Regions from separate parts of the Streptomyces sp. 135 genome, predicted to be linked through region 1. Evidence: predicted binding sites of a transcription regulator. Region 1 holds the regulator's gene; the other holds the start of a gene.
What was found. Region 1 encodes HrcA, which represses chaperone genes, less so after heat shock. Its sites were predicted from a motif close to TTNGCACTCNGNNNNNCNGAGTGCNAA; they were not measured.
Positions count from the first base shown of each region.

Region 2: the regulator HrcA is predicted to act here: its motif matches at 3,890-3,916, upstream of groES (co-chaperone GroES).

Region 1 covers NZ_CP075691.1:2,868,188-2,873,806, reverse strand. The annotation lists gene hemW (radical SAM family heme chaperone HemW) at 1-257, shown strand, start outside; gene KKZ08_RS12970 (DUF3097 domain-containing protein) at 409-1,284, opposite strand; gene KKZ08_RS12965 (MBL fold metallo-hydrolase) at 1,320-2,054, opposite strand; gene hrcA (heat-inducible transcriptional repressor HrcA) at 2,256-3,272, shown strand; gene dnaJ (molecular chaperone DnaJ) at 3,273-4,412, shown strand; gene KKZ08_RS12950 (nitronate monooxygenase) at 4,648-5,619, shown strand, end outside.
Region 2 covers NZ_CP075691.1:5,067,420-5,073,038, forward strand. The annotation lists gene tsaD (tRNA (adenosine(37)-N6)-threonylcarbamoyltransferase complex transferase subunit TsaD) at 1-318, shown strand, start outside; gene KKZ08_RS23010 (hypothetical protein) at 315-572, shown strand; partial or broken gene KKZ08_RS23015 (class I SAM-dependent methyltransferase) at 576-1,161, opposite strand; gene KKZ08_RS23020 (methyltransferase domain-containing protein) at 1,297-2,562, opposite strand; gene KKZ08_RS23025 (polysaccharide deacetylase family protein) at 2,645-3,571, shown strand; gene groES (co-chaperone GroES) at 4,060-4,368, shown strand; gene groL (chaperonin GroEL) at 4,485-5,619, shown strand, end outside.

The DNA.
Region 1 (5,619 bases):
TGGCGGGCGGCCGATCGCCCGGCGCCGGACGTGAGGTCCTCTCCGAGGAGGACCGGCGGGTGGAGCGGATCCTGCTGGAGCTGCGGCTGGTGGAGGGCTGCCCGCTGACTCTGCTGAAGGAGGCCGGGCTCGCCGCCTCGCGCAAGGCGCGGGACGAGGGGCTGCTGGAGGCGGTGCCGTACGCGGCGGGGCGGGCGGTGCTGACGTTGCGGGGGCGGTTGTTGGCGGACGCGGTGGTTCGTGACCTGGTGGATTAGCGGCGCCGGGTGCTGGGCTGCGGGGCACACAACCGGCGGTGAGCCCGTCCCGCCCGGCTGCGCCGCCCGGCAGCCGTCTCCCACCCACCCGCTCGTTTGATCGGCAGCCGACCAGTCCCCCAATCCACACACCCAGCAGCCGACCCGCCCGCTACGGATGCGTCACGAAGTCGATCAGTTCTTCCACCCTGCCCAGCAGCTCCGGCTGGAGGTCCTTGTAGCTGCGTACCGAGCCGAGGATCCGCTGCCACGCCGCCCCCGTGTTCTCCGGCCACCCCAGCGCCCGGCACACGCCCCTCTTCCAGTCCTGCCCCCGTGGCACCCGCGGCCACGCCTCGATGCCCACCGAGGACGGCTTCACCGCCTCCCACACGTCGATGTAGGGGTGGCCGACGACCAAGGCGTGATCGCTGCCGATCTCCGCGGCGATGCGGGACTCCTTGGAGCCGGGGACCAGGTGGTCCACGAGGACGCCGAGCCGCGCGTCGGGGCCGGGCGAGAATTCGGCGACGATCGCGGGAAGGTCGTCGATGCCCTCCAGGTACTCGACGACGACGCCCTCGATGCGCAGGTCGTCGCCCCAGACCCGCTCGACCAGTTCGGCGTCGTGGCGGCCCTCGACGTAGATGCGTCCCGCGCGGGCGACCCTGGCCCGCGCCCCGGGCACGGCCACCGAACCGGAGGCGGTGCGCGAGGGACGTACCGTCGCACCCGCACCCGCACCCGGCCGGACCAGCGTGACCGGCCTGCCCTCCAGGAGGAACCCCCGCGGCTCCATGGGGAAGACGCGGTGCTTGCCGAAGCGGTCCTCCAGGGTCACCGTCGGGCCCTGCGCGGTCTTCTCGCAGCGGATCACCGCCCCGCAGAAACCGGTGCTCAACTCCTCCACCACGAGGCCGGCGTCCGCCGCCACCTCCGGTACGGGCTTCGACTTCTTCCAGGGGGGCGTGAGATCGGCGGAGTACAGACGGCGCTGCGGGCCCGGAGGGCCCTCGGAGGGGTGGTGGCGGGAGACGGGTGGGCGCATTCCGCCGACGATAGGAAGAGGCGGCAGGGCATCCCTTACGACACGCCGAAACGGGCCGCCAGTGTGGCGCGCTGCGCACGGACAAAAGCCGCATCCACCACCGCACCGTGCCCCGGCACATACCGCGCGCCCTCACCGCCCAGGCCGAGGAGCCGGTCCAGCGCCGCCGGCCACCGCGCGGGCACCGCGTCGGGACCGGCCTGCGGTTCGCCCGACTCCTCGACCAGATCCCCGCAGAAGACGATCTCCGGCTCGCCGTCCGCGCCGGGGACCAGGACCGCCAGGTCGTGGCCCGAGTGGCCGGGGCCGACGTTCGCGAGGAGGACCTGGACGCCGCCGAGGTCCAGCGTCCACTCCCCGCACACCAGGTGGTGCGGGTGGACCAGGAGATCGGTCGCTTCCGCCGCCGCCCGCGGGTCCACGCCGTGGCGCACCGCGTCCGCGCACAGCTCGTCGCGGCCCTTGGCGAAGACCGTGTCGATGCCCACGGCCCCGTACACCTCCACGCCCGCGAAGGCCGCGGCGCCGAGGACATGGTCGAAGTGCGGATGCGTCAGAGCGAGATGCGTCACGCGGCGACCGCCGCCGAGGATCTCCCTGGCCCGGGTGCGCAGCGCCGCGCCCTCGGCCAGGCTCGACCCGGCCTCGACCATCAGGGCCGCCCCGTCACCGACGACGAGCCCCGCCGTGCAGTCCCACACCGGCAGGCGGCACCGCCCCACGCGCGGTGCGAGCCGCTCCCAGCCCGCCGCTTCCCATGCCGGCTCCACGTCCATACGGTGACGCTAACCGGTGCGGCGGCGCCTGGCATGACCAACCAGCCGCCGGGCATGAGCAACGGGGTCCGGGTCCGGCCTTGCCGGGTCCGTACCCGACGCCCGTACACTGACCCTTTGACAGGCTGGCACTCACCCGCGTTGAGTGCCAGGCAGGGGATCACCGCGACGGATGACGTGCTGGAGGTGTGCGCGATGCTCAGTGAACGCAGGCTCGAAGTGCTGCGCGCCATCGTCCACGACTATGTCGGGACGGAGGAGCCGGTCGGCTCCAAGGCGCTCACCGAGCGGCACAGTCTCGGCGTCTCCCCGGCCACGGTGCGCAACGACATGGCGGCGCTGGAGGAGGAAGGGTTCATCGCCCAGCCCCACACCAGCGCGGGGCGCATCCCGACGGACAAGGGCTACCGCCTGTTCGTCGACAAGCTCGCCGGCGTCAAGCCGATGACGGCCCCCGAGCGGCGCGCCATCCAGAACTTCCTCGACGGCGCCGTCGATCTGGACGACGTCGTGGGGCGCACGGTTCGGCTGCTCGCGCAGCTGACCCGGCAGGTCGCCGTCGTGCAGTACCCCTCGCTGACGCGGTCGACCGTGCGGCACGTGGAGCTGCTCTCGCTCGCTCCCGCGCGCCTGATGCTCGTCCTGATCACGGACACCGGCCGGGTCGAGCAGCGCATGATCGACTGTCCGGCGCCCTTCGGGGAGACGTCGCTCGCGGATCTGCGGGCGCGGCTCAACAGCAGGGTCGCGGGCCGCCGCTTCGCGGACGTCCCGCAGCTGGTGCAGGACCTGCCCGAGGCCTTCGAGGCCGAGGACCGCGGCACCGTCTCGACGGTGCTCTCCACCCTCCTCGAAACGCTGGTCGAGGAGACCGAGGAGCGGCTGATGATCGGCGGCACCGCCAATCTCACCCGCTTCGGACATGACTTTCCCCTCACGATCCGCCCCGTTCTCGAGGCCCTTGAGGAGCAGGTCGTGCTCCTCAAGTTGCTTGGCGAGGCGACGGATTCGGGCATGACCGTACGGATCGGTCATGAGAACGCCCATGAGGGCCTCAGCTCCACGTCCGTGGTCTCGGTCGGCTACGGTTCGGGCAGCGAGGCAGTCGCCAAACTAGGCGTGGTCGGACCGACCCGCATGGACTATCCGGGAACGATGGGAGCAGTACGCGCAGTGGCACGTTACGTCGGACAGATCCTGGCGGAGTCGTAAGTGGCCACGGACTACTACGCCGTACTCGGCGTGCGCCGCGACGCTTCCCAGGACGAGATCAAGAAGGCCTTCCGGAGGCTGGCGCGTGAGCTTCACCCGGATGTGAATCCGGACCCGAAGACTCAGGAGCGCTTCAAGGAGATCAACGCCGCCTACGAGGTGTTGTCGGACCCGCAGAAGAAGCAGGTCTACGACCTCGGCGGCGACCCGCTGTCCCAGGCGGGCGGCGGCGGTGGCGCGGGCGGTTTCGGGGCCGGTGGCTTCGGCAACTTCTCCGACATCATGGACGCGTTCTTCGGGACGGCGTCGCAGCGGGGGCCGCGTTCGCGTACGCGTCGCGGCCAGGACGCCATGATCCGGCTGGAGATCGACCTCGACGAGGCCGCGTTCGGGACCACCAAGGACATCCAGGTCGACACGGCGGTCGTCTGTACGACCTGTAGCGGTGAGGGTGCCGCGCCGGGGACGTCCGCTCAGACGTGTGACATGTGCCGCGGTCGCGGTGAGGTGTCGCAGGTCACGCGGTCCTTCCTCGGCCAGGTCATGACCTCGCGGCCCTGTCCGCAGTGTCAGGGCTTCGGCACCGTCGTGCCGACGCCGTGCCCCGAGTGCGCCGGTGACGGCCGCATCCGGTCGCGGCGGACGCTGACGGTGAAGATCCCCGCGGGTGTCGACAACGGGACCAGGATCCAGCTCGCCGGTGAGGGTGAGGTCGGGCCCGGTGGCGGTCCCGCCGGTGACCTGTACGTGGAGATCCACGAGTTGCCGCACGCCGTCTTCCAGCGGCGCGGTGACGATCTGCACTGCACGGTCACCATTCCGATGACCGCGGCGGCGCTCGGTACGAAGGTGCCGCTGGAGACGCTGGACGGGCTGGAGGAGATCGACATCCGGCCGGGTACGCAGTCCGGTCAGTCGGTGCCGCTGCACGGGCGTGGTGTCACGCATCTGCGGGGCGGTGGGCGCGGTGACCTCATCGTGCACGTCGAGGTCCTTACGCCGACCAAGCTCGACGCCGAGCAGGAGCGGGTGCTGCGGGAGCTGGCGCAGATGCGGGGTGAGGAGCGGCCTACGGGGCAGTTCCAGCCCGGGCAGCAGGGGTTGTTCTCCCGGCTGAAGGACGCGTTCAACGGGCGGTAGCGCCTTGGGCGGTGCCGGCTCTGTTGTTCGTTCGTCCGCGGGTCGTGGGGGCTGGTCGCGCAGTTCCCCGCGCCCCTGAAGACAGGCGTCCCGCGCCCCGTCAGGGGCGCGGGGAACTGCGCGAGCGGGCCGAGACGGCCGGTAGTCGCCGACGGGGGACCGTGGGCAGACGGGGGCGCGTGCGCCGGGCGCAGGGCGATTCGGTCGCCCGCGCAGGGCGTGGCACGATGCGTGCATGTCCTCCGCACTGACCGATCTCTGCCGCCATCCGATCGTGCAGGCCCCCATGGCGGGCGGCGCGTCCTGCCCCCGGTTGGCCGCGGCCGTCTGTGAGGGCGGCGCCCTGGGCTTTCTCGCCGCCGGGTACAAGACCGCCGACGGGATGTACCAGGAGATCAAGCAGCTGCGGGGCCTGACCTCGCGGCCCTTCGGCGTCAATCTCTTCATGCCGCAGCCCGACACCGCGGACGCCGCCGCGATCGACGTCTACCGCAGCCAGCTCGCCGGTGAGGCCACCTGGTACGAGACGCAGCTCGGCGACCCGGACAGCGGGCGCGACGACGGGTACGACGCCAAGCTCGCCATCCTGCTCGACGACCCGGTGCCGGTCGTCTCCTTCACCTTCGGGTGCCCCACCCGCGACGTGCTCGACTCCTTCGCCCGCGTCGGCACCCTCACCGTCGTCACCGTCACCACACCGGAGGAGGCGCAGACCGCCCAGTGGGCCGGCGCCGACGCCGTGTGCGTGCAGGGCGTCGAGGCGGGCGGCCACCAGGGCACCCACCGCGACAACCCCGAGGCCGACGGCGCCGGGATCGGGCTGCTCTCCCTCATCACGCAGATCCGCGAGACCGTGCAGATCCCCCTGGTCGCCACCGGCGGCCTGATGCGCGGCGCGCAGATCGCCGCGGTGCTCGCGGCGGGCGCGGACGCCGCGCAGCTCGGCACGGCGTTCCTGGTCACGCCCGAGTCGGGCGCCCACACCCTGCACAAGCAGGCCATGACCAACCCGTTGTTCGTGCGGACCGAGCTGACCCGGGCGTTCTCCGGGCGGCCCGCGCGCGGCCTCGTCAACCGCTTCATGCGCGAGCACGGCCCGTACGCCCCCGCCGCCTACCCCCAGGTGCACCACCTGACCAGCGGCCTGCGCAAGGCCGCCGCGAAGGCCGGTGACGCGCAGGGCATGGCGCTCTGGGCGGGGCAGGGC
Region 2 (5,619 bases), 2.2 Mb from region 1:
GACGAGGGCGTCGACCACCTCATGATCGGCGGCGGTGTGGCCGCCAACTCGCGGCTGCGCGCCCTCGCCCAGGAGCGGTGCGAGAAGGCGGGCATCCGGCTGCGCGTGCCGCGGCCGAAGCTGTGCACGGACAACGGCGCGATGGTCGCCGCCCTCGGCGCGGAGATGGTGGCGCGCAACCGGTCGGCCTCGTCCCTCGACCTGTCGGCGGACTCGTCGCTGCCGGTGACGGAGCCGCACGTGCCGGGCCACGGCCATGGCCACGCGCACGACCACGATCACGTGCACGAGGTCAGCAAGGAGAACCTGTACTCGTGACCGTCGCGCTGATGTGGGAGGCCCGTGCCGCCGACGGGCGGGGCGAGGAACTGCTGGCATGGGCGCGGGAACAGCGGTTCGACGCCGCGCCGCTGCGACGGGAGTACTTCCGCGCCCCGCAGGACCGGGTCCTCGTCATCACCTGGTGGGACGCCGCGTACGACGCCGACCTTCCGGAGCTGCCGGAACCGGCGCCGGAGTTGGTGACGCGCGCGGTGCACCGCTGGCGGTTCGAGTCGGTGGACGCGGGCTGAGGATCAGCTCCTGCGGTACGTCAGCAGGTACCGCCAGAACAGCAGTTGCCGCACGCTGCTGCCGGGCAGGAGGCGCGCTGCCTCGGCTCGGACTTGCGGGAGCGTCATGTCGGGCTGCCGTACGGGGGCCTTGAGCGGGGGCGCGTACGTGCCGCGCAGGCGCTCACCCGCGTACACCGCCGCCCGCGCCACGGCGTTGGCGGGCGACGCCGCGAGGTCCCACCACGTCATCCCGCGGTAGCAGCCGAGGACGAGCAGGGTGCCGCCGGGGGCGAGGGCCGCGCGCAGCCGTGTGACCGTGGCGAACGGCATGTGGTGCAGGCTCGCCAGACAGGTGATCACGTCGTAGCGGCCCTCGGGAAGATCCTGTGCGGTCACGTCCGCCTGCCTAGCGGGGGCCTCCGCCGGCCGCCTCGGCCGCGGCGATGACCTCCTGCGACGGATCAAGCGCGTCGACCTCGTAACCACGCGCCGCGAGCCGCCGAGCGAAGCGGCCGGTGCCGCAGCCGACGTCGAGGGCGGTGCGGCCGTGCGGCGGCAGGTGCCTCAGGAGCAGCGGGTGGTAGTGGTCGTTGTGGTCGAAGGGCATGGCGGCGAGCCTGGCAGAGCAAGGCTCAGTTCCGGGGGCGCCCCGTAAAGGGCGCGGGGAACCGCGCGGTCAACCCGGGACGGCCCGCGGGCAAGAACGGCCCCCAGGCGCCCGGCAGGCAGAACAGACGCCCGGTCAGACCGGAGCCGTCGGGTGTCCGATCAGCATCATCGGCGCCCCCGCCACCCGCGTCAGGAACACCGTCGCCGCGTTCTTGCCCCGGGGCTTCACCTTCCGCCGCAGTTCCTCCGGCTCCACCGCCGAGCCCCGCTTCTTCACCGTGAGGATCCCGACCTCCCGCTCCCGCAGCAGGGCCTTCAGCTTCTTCACGCCGAAGGGCAGCTGATCGGTGATCTCGTACGCGACGGCGTACGGCGTCGCGTGCAGCTCGTCGGAGGTGACGTACGCGATGGTCTCGTCGATCAGTCCGCCGGCGACCCGGGCCGCGACCTCGGCGACCAGATGCGCGCGGATGACGGCGCCGTCCGGCTCGTACAGGTACCGCCCCACGGGGCGCACCTCGGGGTCGGGCAGCATCGTGGCGAGCGGGCTCCGCAGGGAGGCGCCGCCGGGCAGCAGCGTCGCGCGGTGCGAGGCGGGGGAGTCCGTGCCGAACCACAGCACGGCCTCCTTCACGTCACCGCCGTCCGAGATCCACTCGGCCTCGGCCTCGGCGGGGACCGCCTCGTGCGGGATGCCGGGGGCGATCTTCAGCGCGGCGCGCGGGGCCTTGCGGGCCGCCTCGACCGCCCACGACAGCGGCGGGGAGTAGGACTCCGGGTCGAAGATGCGGCCCCGCCCCGAGGACCGCCGCGCCGGGTCGACGAACACCGCGTCGTACGCCGAGGTGTCCACGTCGGTGACGTCGGCCTCGCGCACCTCGATCAGGTCGGCGAGGCCGAGCGCTTCCGCGTTGGCCCGGGCGACCGCGCAGGTCAACGGGTCACGGTCGACGGCGAGTACGGAGATCCCGGCCCGCGCCAGGGCGATCGCGTCGCCGCCGATGCCGCAGCACAGGTCCGCGAGAGAGCGCACCCCGAGGGCCTTGAAACGCTCCGCGCGGTGCGTGGCGACGGAGGCGCGGGTGGACTGCTCGACCCCGTTCGGCGTGAAGAACATCCGGGCCGCGTCCTCGGCGCCGAACTTCGCCGCGGCCCGCGTGCGCAGCCGCGCCTGGGCGAGGGCGGCGGAGACCAGCGGCGCCGGGTAGGTACGGCGCAGCCGGGTGGCGGCGGCGAGCTCCTGCGCGGGTTCGACGTCTCGCACCTGGTCGAGCAGGGCCCGGCCCGTGCCGGTGCGCAGGGCGGCGAAGGCGGCGAGGGGATCGCCGAGGCCGGCGTCGCCGTCGGCGTGGTCGGCTGCGGGGCTGCTCGGCGTGTTCGGGGCGTTCACCTGCCCCATTGTGGGCCAGTCGGTGGACGGTGTGCGGCGGGCGGCGGTGTCGGCCCCCCGGCCGGGCGGTGAACTGCGAGGATCCGGCGCCATGCAACTCGTACGACAAAACGAAGAATGCGCCGTAAGACGGAAGAATCAGGCGCGTGCCGTGGTGGCCGCCCTGACCGTCGCGGCGATCGCCTCGGGCTGCGTCTCCGAGGGTGACTCCGATGCCGTGCGGCCCGCCCACGGCGTGCAGCCGCTCCAGGCACCGCCCGCCCGGGCCCTCGACTCCTACGCCCGCCAGCTCGGCGCCGCCCAGGCCGCGCGCGTCGCCGCCGCCAAGCGCTGGGGGCTGGCCAAGACACCGCTGACCGCGCCCGAGCCGCCCGCGACCAAGCCGCGGATCAAGGCCCGCAAGGGGTTCGAGGTCAGGGGCCAGGCGAAGCTGCCGCCGGTCTTCACGACGATCCCGACCAAGAAGAAGGTCGTCTTCCTGACCATCGACGACGGCGCCGAAAAGGACCGGGCGTTTCTGCGGATGATGAGCGACCTGAAGATCCCGTACACCGCCTTCCTCAGCAACTACCTGGTCAAGGAGGACTACGGCTACTTCAGGAAGATGCAGGACCGCGGTGTCGCCCTGAACAACCACACCCTCAACCACCCGTACCTGCCCGGACTCTCGTACAAGCGGCAACGCCACGAGATCTGCGGCATGCAGAAGGTCATCGAGAAGCGCTACGGCAAGCGGCCCGAACTCTTCCGGCCGCCGTACGGCAACTACAACCGGGACACGCTGCGGGCCGCCAAGTCCTGCGGCATCAAGGCGGTGCCGCTGTGGAACGCGGAGGCCTTCGCCAACCGCATGGACTACCGCGAGTGGGACCGTGACCTGCACCCCGGCGACATCATCCTCACCCACTTCCGAGGCCGCGATGACTGGAAGGGCACCATGCCCGACATGGTCCGCCGGGTCATGAAGACGGTCACGAGCAAGGGGTACGCGGTGGCCAGGCTGGAGGACTACCTGTGACCCGGCGGGCGCGGGCACACCGCCGCCTCCTCGCCGGGGCCGTGCTGTGCGGAGTACTCGCGCCCGCGCTGTTGACGTCCTGCGCGGAATCGGTGGACCCGATCGAGCGTCTCGGCAGAAAGGCGGCCGAGAAGATGCCGCGCAAGGAGAAGCCGGGGACGCCCGGCTGCCGGCAGGCCCCGGAGGCAGGGCAGTCGCGCGCCGCGGCAACACCCACGGGGGAACTCGGGGCCCCGGAAACCCGTTGCCCGGGCAAGGCCAGTCCTGTGCCCGCCCGGCCGAGGAGCGCCGCGTCCCCGTGAGGCCCGACGCAGCCGGTTGGCACTCCGCTTGACCGAGTGCTAATCGCCGTCCTAGTCTCGCTTCTGGCACTCCCCGTTGGAGAGTGCCAACAGCGACGGGCAGGTCCGGCACCCGCGACGACGGATCCACCTGGTCGCCACACTCAGACTTGACCCCGTGAGATCTCCGAAGGGGGAGACCGGATCGTGACGACCACCAGCTCCAAGGTTGCCATCAAGCCGCTTGAGGACCGCATCGTGGTCCAGCCGCTCGATGCCGAGCAGACCACGGCCTCCGGCCTGGTCATTCCGGACACCGCCAAGGAGAAGCCCCAGGAGGGCGTCGTCCTGGCCGTGGGCCCGGGCCGCTTCGAGAACGGCGAGCGCCTGCCGCTCGACGTGAAGACCGGCGACATCGTGCTGTACAGCAAGTACGGCGGCACCGAGGTGAAGTACAACGGCGAGGAGTACCTCGTCCTCTCGGCTCGCGACGTGCTCGCGATCGTCGAGAAGTAGTTCACCCGAAGCAGAAGCATTGCTTTCGAGCTGCGCCCCTGGTCACCCCGCTGATTGCCGGGCGGCGAGGGGCGCAGTTCGTTCACCCGAGTTTTCGAGAGGGCTGAATCGCTCCCATGGCGAAGATCCTGAAGTTCGACGAGGACGCCCGTCGCGCCCTTGAGCGCGGCGTCAACAAGCTTGCCGACACGGTCAAGGTGACGATCGGCCCCCGTGGCCGCAACGTCGTCATCGACAAGAAGTTCGGCGCCCCCACCATCACCAACGACGGCGTCACCATCGCCCGTGAGGTCGAGGTCGAGGACCCGTACGAGAACCTCGGCGCCCAGCTGGTGAAGGAGGTGGCGACCAAGACCAACGACATCGCTGGTGACGGCACCACCACCGCCACCGTGCTCGCCCAGGCCCTGGTCAAGGAAGGCCTGCGCAACGTCGCCGCCGGCGCCTCCCCGGCCGCCCTGAAGAAGGGCATCGACGCCGCCGTCAAGGCCGTCTCCGAGGAGCTCCTCGCCACCGCCCGTCCGATCGACGACAAGGCCGACATCGCGGCCGTCGCCGGTCTGTCCGCCCAGGACCCGCAGGTCGGCGAGCTCATCGCCGAGGCGATGGACAAGGTCGGCAAGGACGGCGTCATCACCGTCGAGGAGTCCAACACCTTCGGCCTGGAGCTCGACTTCACCGAGGGCATGGCCTTCGACAAGGGCTACCTGTCGCCGTACATGGTGTCCGACCAGGAGCGTATGGAGGCCGTCCTCGACGACCCGTACATCCTGATCCACCAGGGCAAGATCTCCTCCATCCAGGACCTCCTGCCGCTGCTCGAGAAGGTCATCCAGGCCAACTCCTCGAAGCCGCTCCTGATCATCGCCGAGGACGTCGAGGGCGAGGCCCTGTCGACCCTGGTCGTGAACAAGATCCGCGGCACCTTCAACGCCGTCGCGGTGAAGGCCCCCGGCTTCGGCGACCGCCGCAAGGCGATGCTCGGCGACATGGCCACCCTCACCGGTGCCACCGTCATCGCCGAAGAGGTCGGCCTCAAGCTCGACCAGGTCGGTCTGGACGTGCTCGGCACCGCCCGCCGCGTCACCATCACCAAGGACGACACGACGATCGTCGACGGCGGCGGCAACAAGGCCGACGTCGAGGGCCGGGTCAACCAGATCAAGGCCGAGATCGAGGCCACGGACTCCGACTGGGACCGCGAGAAGCTCCAGGAGCGCCTCGCGAAGCTGGCCGGCGGCGTGTGCGTCA